Regions from separate parts of the Arhodomonas sp. KWT genome, predicted to be linked through region 1. Evidence: predicted binding sites of a transcription regulator. Region 1 holds the regulator's gene; the other holds the start of a gene.
The links. The regulator FliA, encoded in region 1, starts transcription of late flagellar genes. The targets are predictions, from matches to a motif close to GCTAAAGTTNNNNNNNNNNCNGCCGATA.

Region 1 (9,457 bases):
CGCGAGGGTCTCCACCGAGGCCCGGGTGCGCTGGTCGTAGAGGGTCGGCACGATGGTCTGCGGCTGGGCCTCGTTGCGCGAACGCTGGATCATGGCGAGCGTGCGCATCATCCGCTCCAGGCCCTTAACCGCCAGGAACTCCGTCTGCACCGGGATGATCACCCGCTGACTCGCCGCCAGGGCGTTGACCATCAGCACCCCGAGCATGGGCGGGCAGTCGAGAAGCACCCGCTCGAACTCACCGTCCAGGCGCTGGAGCGCGCGGCGCAGGATCAGCCCCATGCCCTTCCGGGTCCCGAGCTGGCGGTCCAGCGTCGCCAGCGCCGTGGACGCCGGCAGCAGCGACAGGCCTTCGACGCCGGTGGGCCGCAGCATCGCCGGCTCGAGCTGACCGTCGTTGCGGAACAGCTCGTAGAGCCCCGGGTTGACGGACTCCGGATCGAGGCGGAAATAGCTGCTCAGCGAACCGTGGGGGTCGAGGTCCACCACCAGCGTGCGCAGGCCGCGCTGGGCGCACAGACCGCCGAGACTGACCACGGTAGTGGTCTTGCCGACCCCGCCCTTCTGATTCGCGACGGTCCATACGTGCATGCGTCCTCCGCGACGGGCCGTCAGGCCCGCAACCGTGCCAGCGCCGGCCCGACGGCGTCGATATCCAGGATCTGATCGGTCAGTCCCGCCCTGGCCACCGCGGCCGGCATGCCGTAGATGACGCTGCTCGCCTCGTCCTGCGCCCACACCAGGGAGCCGCTGCGCTTGAGTGCGCGTGCACCCTCGCAGCCGTCCGCCCCCATCCCGGTGAGCACCACGCCCAGAACGTGCCCCGGCACATGACGGGCCGCCTCCTCGAAGGCAACGTCGACACTGGGACGATAGAACTGGTTCGGCTGCGGCTCGATCAGCCGCACCGCGAGGTGCCCGCCCTGGCTCTTGAACCCCAGATGCTGGCCGCCGGGGGCGAGCAGCACCTCGCCGGCACGCAGGGAATCGCCCTCGACGGCCTGACGCACGCGCAACGGGCAGAGCTGGTCGAGCCGCGCCGCGAAGGCCTCCGTGAACGCCTCGGGCATGTGCTGGATCAGCACCACGGGCATGGGGAAGTTCGGGGGCAGCTTCGCCAGCACCTTCTGCAGTGCCACCGGCCCGCCCGTGGAGGTGCCGATGATCACCAGCCGGACCTTGCCGGCGGGCACCTCCACCCGCCGTTGCGGCGGCTGCTGTGCCTGCACCGGTGCGCCGGACTGCGCCTGGGCCGTGCCCCGCGCCCGGCCCTGTCCGGAGGCGGGGGACGGCGGCGGTGAGGTGGGTCGCCGCATGGAGCGCCGGCCCACCAGCTTGACCTTCTCGCAGAGCAGCCGCCGGGCGTGGTCGTGGTTGCTGGAGATGTCCGAGAAGCGCTTGGGCAGGAAGTCCACCGCCCCGGCCTCGAGTGCATCCAGCGTGGGCCGGGCCCCGTCGTAGGTGAGCGAGGAGAACATGAGCACGGGCGTCGGGTTGCGGCGCATGATCTCGCGCACCGCGGAGATGCCGTCGAGCACCGGCATCTCGATATCCATGGTCACCACGTCCGGACGCAGGCGCTGGACCTTCTGCACGGCCTCCCTGCCGTCGACGGCCTCACCGACCACCTCGATCTGCGGATCCGACGCCAGCAGATCGCAGATCCGCCGGCGGAAGAAGCCGGAGTCGTCGACAACCAGCGTCCTTACTCTGCTCAAAACCGCTCTCCTACCTCTCCTGCCGCTCTATAGACGCGAGCCGTACTGCTTGATCAGGCTGGGGATGTCCACAATCAGGGCGATGCTCCCGTCCCCGGTGATGGTCGAGCCCGCCAGCCCCGGCAGACCGTGGAGGATGGCACCGAGGGGCTTGATCACGACCTCCTCGAGACCGATCACCTCGTCGACCACGAACCCGACGGTCTGGTGACCGATGACCACGGTCACCACCTGGGAATCCTTCTCCTGATCCTCGCCGGTAAGGCTCTTCGCCGGTACCACCGCTTCGGCACCCATCCGGTCCAGCCAGCGTTCGAGGAAGAACAGCGGCATCGCCTTGTGACGGACCATGACCGTGAGTCGCCCGTCCACCACGTTGGTACGGCCGCGCTCGAGCTCGAAGATCTCGCGGACCACGGACATCGGCAGCGCGAACTTGCGCCCGGCGATGCGCACCATGAGGGTCGGCAGGATGGCCAGCGTCAGCGGCACCTTGATGCGGATGATCGTGCCCCGGCCCAGCTCGGAATCGATATCGATGGTGCCGTTGAGCTGGGAGATGCTGTTCTTGACGACATCCATACCCACGCCGCGCCCGGAGACGTCCGAGATCTGCTCCTTGGTGGAGAAGCCGGGCGCGAAGATGAGGTTGTAGCACTCGCTGTCGTCGAGCCGCCGTGCGGACTCCGCGTCCAGAACGCCCTTCTTGACCGCGATCTCGCGGAGCTTGTCCGGGTCCATGCCGCGGCCGTCATCGGCGATGGTCAGCAGGATGTGATCGCCCTCCTGCTCGGCGGCGAGGCGCACGGTGCCGGTGCGCCGCTTGCCGGCACTCTGGCGCTCGTCCGGGGGCTCCAGGCCGTGGTCCACGGAGTTGCGGATGAGGTGGACGAGCGGATCCGCCAGTGCCTCGACCAGGTTCTTGTCCAGATCCGTCTCCTCGCCGGCGGTGACGAGCTCGACCTCCTTTTCCAGGTTGCGGGCGAGATCGCGGATGACCCGCGGGAAACGGCCGAAGACCTTGCGGATGGGCTGCATCCGGGTCTTCATCACGGAGTTCTGCAGGTCCGAGGTGACGTGCTCGAGGTTGCCCACCGCATGGGAGAGACGCTCGTCGCCAATCTCGCCGCGGAGGTTCGCGAGGCGGTTGCGCACCAGCACGAGCTCGCCGACGAGGTTCATGATGTCGTCGAGCTTTGCGGTGTCCACGCGCACGCTGGTCTCACCGCGGTGCCCGTGTCCGCCGGCGCCGTGCTGACCGCCGCCCGCGGCGGCACCGCCGTCGCCACCGCCCTGGTGCCCACCGCCGGCCGACGCCTCGGGGCGGCGGGACGACGGCTCCCGCGCAGCGGAGGATCCGCCGCCGGAGGCCACGGGCGTCTCCGCAGCGTCCGTCTGGCCCCCCGTCGGACCCTGGCCGCTGCCGTGAAGCTGATCGAGGACCTTTTCGAACTCGTCGTCGGTGATCTCGTCGCCGTCGGCGGCGTCCCCGGGACCTTGCCCGTCGGCGGCATTAGCCGGGGCGGATGGGACACCGTGATGACTACCCTCGCCATGGAGGTCGTCGAGCAGGCGTTCGAACTCGTCGTCGGTGATCTCGTCACCGGCGGCGGCCCCCGCACCCGCGCTCGCGCCCGCGCCCGCGCCTTCCACGGCAGTGTCCTTCGCCGCGGCTGAACCGCCGTCTCCGACCCCTTCACCATCGAGGGCATCGAGCAGCGCCTCGAACTCCTGGTCGCTGATATCCCCGGACGCGGCCTCCTGACCGCCAGGTGCGGCGGCGCCGGAGGGCGCGGCCGTCGTTCCACCCGTGCCCTCGCCTGCCGACGCCCCGTCCGAGGCGGACGTGGCTGCACCGCCGGCATTGTCGTCCGGCTGGTTATGACTGCGCAGCGCCTGCAGCAGGCCCCCCGGCGCGGGTTCGAGATCCTGGGCGTCCTCGATGCGGTCGAACATGCCATTGACCACGTCCAGGGCCTGGGGCACGTCGTCCATGAGCTCCGGGCTCATCTGCTTCTCGCCCTGGCGCAGGAGATTGAAGATGTCCTCGGTCTGATGGCAGACGTCGACGAGCTCGTCGAGGCCGAGGAATCCGGCACCGCCCTTGATGGTATGAAAGCCGCGGAACACCGAATTGAGGAGGTCGCGGTCCTCCGGCGCCTGCTCCAGCGAGACGAGCTGCTCGCCGAGTCCCTCGAGGATCTCCCGGGACTCCACCAGAAAGTCCTGGACGATGTCGTCCTGCGGATCGATAGCCATGCGTGTCTCCCTCAGAAGCCGAGGCTGGAGAGCAGGTCGTCGACGTCGTCCTGGCCCGATACGACATCGTCGTCGTCCTGGCCCGGGACCGCAGGTCCACTGAGCTGCTGCTCCGCACGTTCATCCGCCTTATCGGCAGCACGCGGCTTTTCTTCAGCGATCCGCGCCCCGGAAATGCGCACGAGCTCGACCAGGCCGTCCTCGACCTCCTGAACCAGGGTGATGACGCGGCGGATGATCTGGCCGGTGATGTCCTGGTAATCCTGCGCCATCAACGCTTCGGAAAGCGCGTTGTGGAGTGTCTTGCCGTTGTCTGCGGCGGCGGCCAGGAAGGCCTCGATGTCGTGGCTGAGGCCCCGGAAATCGTCGGCGCTCAGCTCACGCCGGCGGAACTGCTGCCACCGCTCGTGGAGCGTCCCGGCCCGGGCAGCGACCTCGTCGGCCAGCGGCAGGCTGGTCTCGACGGCCTCCAGCGTGCGGTGGGCGGCACGGGAGGTCACCTCGATGACATGGTTGAGCCGCTCCCGGGCATCGGGGATCTCGCTCGCGGCGATATCGGTGAGGCGGCTGTCCACGCGAAAGGACTTGAGGGCCTCGTGGAGCTCGCGGGTAAGCTGGCCGATCTCCTGGAAGAGCTCGCTCTCACGCAGTCGCGTTAGCTCATCGACGGTCTCCTGCATGCCCGGGTCGTCGCCGGCCTCGACACGTTCGATGAGCGTGCGTGCTAGCGCGAGATATTCCTGGCTGCGCTGGCTGTCGCTCATCGCCTAACCCCCCGCATTGATGCGCTCGAAGATCTTCTCGATCTTCTCCTTGAGCGTCACGGCGGTGAAGGGCTTGACGATATAGCCGTTCACGCCCGCCTGGGCCGCCGCGATGATCTGCTCGCGCTTGGCCTCGGCGGTGACCATCAGGATGGGCAGCTCGGCCAGTTCCTCATCGGCACGGACGTTCTTGAGCAGGTCCATACCGGTCATGCCCGGCATGTTCCAGTCCGTGATGAGCAGGTCGAAACCGCCACGCTTGAGTATGGGCAGCGCGGTGTTGCCGTCGTCGGCCTCCGAGATGTTGTCGAAGCCGAGATCCCGCAGAAGATTACGGATAATGCGCCGCATGGTGGAAAAATCGTCCACCACGAGGATTTTCATGTGCTTGTCCAGTGCCACGCCGATCCCCCTGAGTGGAAACGCGAGTTATTGTGAGGCCTCACCGCCGGCGGCGGTGTGCACGCCCCCGTCGCGGGGGCGCCCCGATCGGTGTCTATCCATCCAACCAATCGGCAAGGGAGGCCTTGAGCTTTAGCATTATCTTGCCACGAATCTGGCTGACACGTGACTCGCTCACCCCGAGGACCTCGCCGATCTCGCGCAGATTGAGTTCCTCGTCATAGTAGAGCTGCATCACCAGCTGGTCGCGTTCACTGAGGCCGCGGATGGCCTCGGCAAGGTCGGCGCGGAAGTGACCGTCGGTCAGCACGTCCTGCGGTGACGGGCCATCCCCGGCGGGGTCGTGGGTCTCGCCGGTCTGCGGATCCGTCTGGTCCATGCTGAACAGGTGCGCGCTCGAGGCGTCGGCGAGCATACCGTGGTAGTCGTCGACACTCACGCCCAGCCTGGCGGCGACCTCGGCGTCCCGGGGCTCACGGCCGAGCTCGTTCTCCAGGACGTGGATGGCTTCGGCGGCCTCCCGGGAGCGGCGGTGCACGGAACGCGGTGTCCAGTCGAGGCGCCGGATCTCATCGAGCATGGCACCGCGGATGCGGATGCCGGCATAGGTCTGGAACGAGGCGCCCTGGCTGGCGTCGAACTGCCGCGCCGCCTCCAGCAGGCCGACCATGCCCGCCTGGATGAGGTCCTCGATCTGCACGCTCGGAGGCAGTCGGCTCGCCAGGTGGTGAGCGATGCGTCGCACCAGCGGGGCGTTCGCCACCAGCAGGTCGTCGCTGCTCCCCCGCTGGACCGCCTCGTAGAGCGCATGTCCATTCATTCGGAGACCTCCCGGACGCGACTGCCATAGCGTATGACACGCTCGACGAAGAACTCCAGCTGGCCGTCGGCGCGGCTCGGCAGCGGCCACTGTTCGAGGCGCGCCGCCAGCGCCTGGAAGGCCCGGGCCGACGGGCAGGAGGGATACATCGAGACCACCGCGCGCTGGCGCTGAACCGCGGCACGCAGGCGATCGTCCTCGGGGACGGCGCCGAGGTATTCCAAGGTCACGTCCAGGAAGCGGTCGAGCACGCGCGCGAGCTTGCCGTAGAGATTCTGGCCCTCCCGCGGCCCCGGGACACGGTTGGCGACCATGTGGAAACGCTGCACGCCGTGGTCGCGGTTGAGCACCTTGATCAGCGCGTAGGCATCGGTGAGCGAGGACGGCTCGTCGCAGACCACCACCAGGACCTCCCGCGCGGCGCGGGCGAAGCTCATCACCGAGTCGGAGATGCCGGCGGCGGTATCGACGAACAGGTAATCAAGGTCAACGGCGAGCTCGCTGAAGCTGCGGATCAGGCCCGCGTGCTCGGCGCCGGAGAGCTCGGCCATGCGCTGGGTTCCCGAGGAGGCGGGAACGATGTGAATGCCCTCCGGTCCCTCGAGCAGGACCTCCTCCAGCCCGGCCTCGCCATCCAGCACATGGGCGAGATTACGCTTGGGCGAGAGCCCCAGGAGCACGTCCACGTTGGCGAGGCCGAGATCGGCATCGAAGAGCATCACGCCACGCCCCTCCCGCGCCAGGGCGCTCGCCAGATTCACGGATACGTTGGTCTTGCCCACGCCCCCCTTGCCGCTGGCCACCGCGACCACCTTGACCGGCTTCGGCTCGCTCATTCGTCTCAATCCCGCTGCCTGATCCATGCCCCTCAGCCCTGCCGTGCCAGGCTGCCCGCGAAGGCCACCGCCAGGGACTCGTCGTCCTCGTTCTCACCGTCGCTATCCGCCGCGAGGGCCTCCGCCTCGCCGACCAGCGCATCCGCCCGCGCCGGGCGCAGATCCTCGGGCACGCGCTGACCGTCGGCCACGTACGCAATCGGCAGCCGGCCACGCATCACCGCCGTGAGCACCCCGCCCAGACTCGCAGCCTCGTCGACCTTGCTCAGGATACACCCCACCGGGCCCACGGCGCGAAATGCGCGCAGGGTCTCCATCAGGGTCGGCAGCTGGGTGTTCGCCGACAGCACCAGGTACGGCCGGATCCGATGGGCGCCGTCCTTGAGCGCGCGCATCTGCTCGGCGAGGCGCATGTCGCGCTGGCTCATCCCGGCGGTGTCGATGAGCACCAGGCGCCGGTCGGAGAAATCGTCGAGCAGCTCGGCGAGCTCCTCGCCGTCGGCCGCGGCATGAACCGGCACACCGAGGATCCGCGCGAAGTTGCGCAGCTGCTCCTGGCCGCCGATGCGGAAGTTGTCCGTGGTCACCAGCGCCACCTGGTTGCGACCGTGGCGCAGGGTAAAGCGGGCCGCCAGCTTGGCGACAGTGGTGGTCTTGCCCACCCCGGTGGGGCCGACGACGGCCACCGCCCCGCCCCGCTCGATGATTTCGTCGTCGCTGGTGGCCACGTGCTCGGTGACCAGGGACATGGCCTCACGCCAGGCGTGATCCGGGTCCTCACGGCTGGTAACCGCGTCGGCGAGGCCGCGGCAGACGTCCGGGCCGAACCCCATGCCGTGCAGCCGGCGCATCAGCGTCGCCCGGGCGGGCGTGGCACGGCCCATCTGCTGCCACTCCATGAGCGTGAGCTGGTTCTCGAACAGCGAGCGCAGGGTGCGCAGCTCCTCGCGCATGGCCTGCATGGCTGGCTCCTGGGTCCACTCGATGCGGTTGCTCGCCGAGCGCGTCCGGCGGGTGCCCGCGGGCTCGGGGTCGTCGTCGTCGCCGCTATCGTCACCGCCGGCGAAACGCTCGTAGTCCAACGCGAGCGACGGTGCGCCGTCGCGCCGTCGCGTCGGCGCCGGTTTATCGTCACCCGCCGGGCCCTCGTCCCCGTCATCCCCCACCGTCACCGAGAAACCCCCGGCCGGAGCCGTGTCCTCCCGGGCCGCTGCATCGGCGTCGGCGCGGGCGAGCAGCCGCTCGAATCCGTCCGCCCCGCCGCCGGTGATCTCGCCGGCCCCACCGGCATGCCGCGCGGTCCGGCGCTCCTCGCGGGCGACGGCCTCGCGCACCGCCTGCTCGTCATAGTCCACCGCCGAGATCACCTCGACGCCCCCCTCCACCCGTCGCGAGGAGAGGATGACCGCATCCGCGCCGTGCGACTCGCGCACCTGACGCATGGCTGAACGCATGTCCTCGGCGAATACGCGCTTGATCTTCATGCTGCCGCTCCACTAGGGCCGTCAAACCGGGTCAGCCCGCCTGCGAGACCTCCTGCTGTCCCACCGTGGCGACGACCCGGACCTCCCGTTCGTCGGGTATCTCGTTGTAGGAAAGCACGTGCAGTCCGGGACTCGCGTGCCGCGTGAGCCGGTAGAGCCAGCTCCTGAGTCCCGGCGAGGTGAGCAGCACCGCGGGCTGACCGCTCATCTCCTGGCGCCGGGCACTCTGGGTCAGCGAGCGCTGCAGACGCTCGGCGAGCCCCGGCTCGAAGCCGGCGGCCCCCTCGGATACCCCCTGGATAGTGTCTTGCAACAACTGTTCCAGCTGTGGCTCCAGCGTAATCACCGGCAGCTCGCCGTTGATGCCGGAGATCCCCTGGACGATCATCCGGCCCAGGGCCTCGCGCACGATCTGCGTGAGCTGCTGCGGGTCCTGAACCCGCGGGCCGTGCTCCGCCAGGGTCTCGACGATGGAGCGCATATCCCGCAGCGGCACCCGCTCCGAGAGCAGGTTCTGGAGGACCTTGGTGACCACCGACAGCGACAGGGTGGTCGGAACCAGCTCCTCGACCAGCTTGGGCTGCTGGCGCGCGAGCATGTCCAGCAGCTTCTGGGTCTCGTCGTGGCCGAGCAGCTGGTGGGCGTTGTCCTGGACGACCTGGCTGAGATGGGTGGCAACCACGGTGCTGCTGTCAACCACGGTGTAGCCCAGGCTCTGGGCATAGTCGCGCTGATTGGCGTCGATCCAGACCGCCTCCAGGCCGAAGGCGGGATCCCGCGTCGGCGCACCGTCTAGCCGACCGGACACGGTCCCCGGATTGATCGCCAGCTCCCGGCCGGGCTGGACCTCGGCCTCGCCCACGGGCACCCCCAGGACGCTGATCCGGTAGGCGTTCGGGGCAAGATCGAGGTTGTCACGGATGTGCACCGACGGCACCAGAAAGCCGAGGTCCTGGGAAACCTTCTTGCGCACACCCTTGATCCGGGTGAGCAGCTGGCCGTCCTGGTTACGGTCCACCAGCGGGATCAGCCCGTAGCCCACCTCCAGACCGACGGTATCCACCGGCGGCACGTCCTCCCAGGTGAGCTCGCGCTGCTCCGGCCGCGACGCCTCCGCCTCCTGACCCGCCGGCGCCGGTGTCTCCGCCGCCGCGGTCTCCTCCTCCCGGCGCTT
Region 2 (4,641 bases), on a different contig from region 1:
ACCTCGCCGGCGCCCGTGCACTGACCCACCGCCTGCTCGGCCGCAACGTCTATGCCTCGGCCATGCTGCTGGGCGTTGCCTACCAGCAGGGGGGCATGCCGTTCACCCTGCACAACCTCCGCGAGGCCTTCGCCCGCGCGGTGCCGGCAAGCGAGTTCGACGCGAACTGGCGGGCGTTCACCCTGGGCCGGCGATTCGTCGTCGAGGGTGCGGAGGCGATCGCCCGGACCTTCGGCGAGACGGCGGCACACGAGGACCCGCTGGCCCCCCTTCACGCGAGCCTGCGCGACGGCACCGCGCCCTGGGAGCGCAGCGGACGGCTCGCGAACGCCCTCGAGCGGGCGACCGACAGCCTCGCCGCACGCCTGCCGGAGATCGAGCGCGAACACCTCGGCCAGTATGTCCACGATCTGCTGGTCTACGACCGCGGTGCCCGCCTCGACGACTTCCTCGCCGACGCCGCGCGACTGCCCGGGCTGTACCCGGACGCGGCACACCAGCGTATCGCGCTGCGGGCCCTCGCCAGGACCTACTTCATCAAGGACGAGGTGTTCGTCTCGCACCTGCTGGTCTCGCCGCTGGAGCGCGAGCGCGCCCGCCGGCGCTACGGCCACCTCGGCCGCAGCGTGGAGGTGGGGCACATCAACCGTCCGAGCTTCGACGTCGCCGGCCGCAGGATCGAATTCGATCTGAACCCGCGGGACTGGATGCTGCGCACCATGCGTCACCTGCGCGTGCTGCGCCGCGTCCTGCCCCGGTGGCACCGGCGCGAGAACGCCATCGCCCGGCAAATCCGGGAGGAACTGCTGGAGGCCGTGCCCCGCCTGGCCGTGGACGAGCGCCGCCGGCGGCTCATGCAGCTGGACAACGTCAAGGGCTACCGGGAGACCCGTTACGAGCAGGCCGAGGCCGTACTGGGCGCCGGCGCGGCAACCTCCGAGTTCCCCGAGCGGGCGCCGCGCACGGCCGGGGTGCACCGGCCCGGGGCCACCGCCCGCTGACGCCGGCCCTCGGCCGGGGCATGAGGCGGGCAGGCCGCGCCCCAGTGGCCCGCCACCGCGGCGACGGAGCGCGTACAGCGTGGCGGTGGCGCACGGCCACCCGGACCCCGGCAGGGCCGGCTGTGCTCAGACCCTGAAGCGCCCGACGACCTCGCGCAGCGTCTCGCCGAGTCGCGCGAGTTCGTCGCTGGCGGTACGCGTCTGATCCATGCCTTCGGAGCTGCTTCCGGCGGCCTCGACGATCTGGGCGATATTGCGGTTGATCTCCTCGGCCACCTGGCTCTGCTCCTCCGCCGCCGTGGCGACCTGGGTGATCTGGCCGTGGATCCCGGCGACCGCCTCCTCGATGGCCCGCAGGGCTTCACCCGCCTCGTTTGCCCGTTCCTGATTGCGCACCGAGCGTTCCCGGGAACGGTCCATGATCTCCACGGCGGCCGCCGTGTCCGTGGTCAAGCCATCGATGATCTCGCGGATCTGCACGGCGGACTCGTTGCTGCGTTTGGCCAGCGCCCGCACCTCCTCGGCGACCACCGCAAAGCCGCGCCCCTGCTCGCCCGCCCGGGCCGCCTCGATCGCAGCATTCAGCGCCAGGAGATTGGTCTGTTCGGTCACCTCGTAGATGACATCGAGCACAGTACGGATCTCCTGGCTGCGGGCCTCGACCTTCGCCACCGCCTCGCTGGTACGCTGGATATCGGTGGCGAGCGTATCCATCGAATCCCGGTTCTCGGCGACGATGCGGTTGCCGTCACGCGCCCTTTCGTCCGCCTGGGAGGCAGACGTCTCGACCTCGCCGGAGTTGCGGGATATCTCCTGCACGGTCGCCGTCATCTCGTTGATCGCCGAGGCGATCTGGTCCGTTTCGTTGCTCTGCTGTCGTACCACGTCCTGGGTCTGGGCAGCGACCTGGTTGAGCTCTTCGGCAGACGAGGCAAGCTGCTGGGTAGTACCGCTGACCTCGGAGATGGCACGCCGGACCTTGTCGACGAAGGCATTGAACTGCTCGGCGAGGTCCGTCATCTCGTCCCTGCCATGCACAGGAAGACGCTGCGTGAGATCCCCCTCACCCTCCGCAATGTCACGCATTTTCTCGGTAACGCTGACGATCGGGCGCGTGAGATAACGGGCGATCAGCAATGCCACGAATATGGCGACGACAATCACGGCAACACCGACGGCCGCCATCTGAATGGTCACCCGGTTGGCCGCCGCCATCATCTCCGAGCGCGGGATCAGGCCGATGAACTTCCAGCCGAGCCCGGGCGACGTATAAATACTGGCCTGGTACGCCTTGCCCCCGATCTGCAAGGCCACGGACCCTTCATCGCGTTCCGCCAGCCGGGCGTAATCACCGCCTTCGAGCTCACCGAGGTTGTGGAAGTTGTGATCGGGATTACTGGGGTCGACCAGCACGGTGCCGGTATCCTCGACCAGCATCAGGTAGCCTTCGTCACCGAACTCGATATCCGCGACGCGCTCGGTCAGCGTCTCCAGCGACACGTCCATGCCCTGCACGCCTATCACCTCGCCCCGCCCGTCGCGGATCGTGTGCTCAAAACTCACGATGGCAACGTCGTCGGTGCTGAAATAGTACGCGTCGGTCATGACCGTCTCATTCGGCGACGCCTTTGCCGCGCCGTACCAGGGACGTTCACGCGGATCGTACCCCGCCCCGATCCGACCCTTCGGCCACTGAACGTAACCACCTTCCTCGGTCGCCATGTAGACGTAGGCCAGCTCCGGATGGGCGGAAGCGAAACGATCGTATGCGCCGAATATCTCGGCCTCCACGTCCCCGTTGTCTTCCGGCGTCATCGACATCTCCCGGGACGTGTCGAGATAGGAGGTCACCCCGGAATCCGCCCTGCGTACTGCCGGGTGGCTGGCCATATACGCCGTATTCCGGGAAATCTGGTCGAAAAACCCGGTTATCACACCGTCGACCTGGCGGATCTCACGCAGGCTCCCTTCGGTGAAGCCCGAGACGGCATTGTCACGCGCGGCCTCGACCGCGATGAAGACCATCGCCACGACGGCGACGATGATCGTGCCACCAAAGGCGAGCACCAGCTTACGTGCGATGGACATGCATTTCCCCGTCTGTTTCAAACCTGCTCCCCGGCCGCCCGCGCACAGCCCCTCGCGGGTGGGAGGCTGGTAAAGTAATCGACCAGATCCTCCAAATCTTTACCATTCGTCGACTCCTGCTTCGGGGTCGACAACAGACAGGGATGCCGTTCAGTGGTCCCTCGGCCGGGCAGGCGCCAGGGCCTGGCGCAGGTAGGCCCGGAAGGCACGCACCCGCGCCGGCGCCTCGCTGCCGCGCAGGCTGACCGCGTACAGCGTGCCGCTGGCACACTGCCATTCGGGCAGCACCCGGACCAGGTGCCCCTCCTCCAGCGACCGCCGGGCGACTGGCTCGGGCAGCGGTGCGATCCCTCCCCCGGCAGCAGCGATGCGGTGGACACTGGCGTAGTCCGTCGTGCGGACCCCGGGCCGGACAATCACCGTTACCGGGCGGTTGCGCCGGTCGGTGAGCGTGAGCCTGGCCGCCCCCGTGAGCTCCCGGGATACCACCCACTCGTGATCCGCAAGCGCGGCGGGCGTGTCCGGCACCCCGTGGGCGTCCAGGTACGCGGGCGAGGCATAGAGCGCGATGGCGAAAGACAGCAGGGTGGACGCCCGGTAGCCGGAGTCCGGCAAAGCCCCGGGGGTCGCCCGCAGGGCGAGGTCGATGCGGTTGGCGGCGAGGTCCAGCGCCGTGTCGGTGAGCACCAGCTCCACGGTGATCTGGGGATAGGCCGCGCGAAACCCGGTCACCAGCGGCGGCAGCACATCCATGCCCAGATCCACCGGCGCGGTGACACGCAGGTGGCCGTCCGGTACCGAACGCGAGGCCCGTGCCGTCTCCGCGGCATCGTCCAGCAGTCCCAGGGCCTCCCGGGTACGCGCGAAGAACACCCGCCCCTCCTCGGTGAGCGACACCGCGCGGGGCGTACGCGCCAGCAGCGCGACGCCCAGGCGCCGTTCCAGGCGCGACAGCCGCCGGCTCACACCCCCCTTGGTCTCGCCGAGCCGCTGCGCCGCGGCGGAGACGGTGCCGAGATCCGCAACGGCGCAGAACGCCCTCAGGTCCTCGACGGCCCCGCCAATGGTTTCTGATTCTTCAACCATAAGTTCCATTAATGCCGTCTTACCAAAATATGGAAACTACGGCATGCTGTCTCCCGAATCCAGCGCACTGCACGCGCAATCGAACCGGAGCCCCCGTGCCCCCCGGACCGACACCGTCCCCGCTCCGGCCCGCCCCCCTGAGACTGCGGAGTGACAACCATGAGCGCACCGACACTACCGACACTGTTCATCCCCCACGGGGCGGGCCCGTGCTTCTTCATGGACTGGGACCCCGCCGACACCTGGCACCGCATGGCCGACTGGCTTCGCGCCGTACCCCGGCACGTCGGCCCGCGCCCCCAGGCGGTGGTGGTCGTCTCGGCACACTGGGAGGCACCGGCGTTCACCGTGAACGGGCAGGCCGACCCGCCGTTGCTCTACGACTACGGCGGCTTTCCCCCGCACACCTACGAGCTCACCTACCCGGTGGCGGGCGCGCCGGCCGTCGCCGCCCGCGTGCGCGCAC

Region 2: the regulator FliA is predicted to act here: its motif matches at 3,166-3,193, upstream of G7A99_RS05825 (methyl-accepting chemotaxis protein).

Annotation. Positions count from the first base shown of each region.
Region 1 is NZ_WNXE01000001.1:46,643-56,099, reverse strand. It holds partial or broken gene G7A99_RS00285 (ParA family protein) at 1-591, opposite strand, end outside; gene G7A99_RS00280 (chemotaxis response regulator protein-glutamate methylesterase) at 612-1,718, opposite strand; gene G7A99_RS00275 (chemotaxis protein CheA) at 1,746-3,977, opposite strand; gene G7A99_RS00270 (protein phosphatase CheZ) at 3,989-4,741, opposite strand; gene cheY (chemotaxis response regulator CheY) at 4,745-5,137, opposite strand; gene G7A99_RS00260 (RNA polymerase sigma factor FliA) at 5,238-5,963, opposite strand; gene G7A99_RS00255 (MinD/ParA family protein) at 5,960-6,799, opposite strand; gene flhF (flagellar biosynthesis protein FlhF) at 6,832-8,283, opposite strand; gene flhA (flagellar biosynthesis protein FlhA) at 8,315-9,457, opposite strand, start outside.
Region 2 is NZ_WNXE01000019.1:22,346-26,986, reverse strand. It holds partial or broken gene G7A99_RS25225 (hypothetical protein) at 1-1,001, shown strand, start outside; gene G7A99_RS05825 (methyl-accepting chemotaxis protein) at 1,128-3,089, opposite strand; gene G7A99_RS05820 (LysR substrate-binding domain-containing protein) at 3,240-4,184, opposite strand; partial or broken gene G7A99_RS05815 (class III extradiol ring-cleavage dioxygenase) at 4,335-4,641, shown strand, end outside.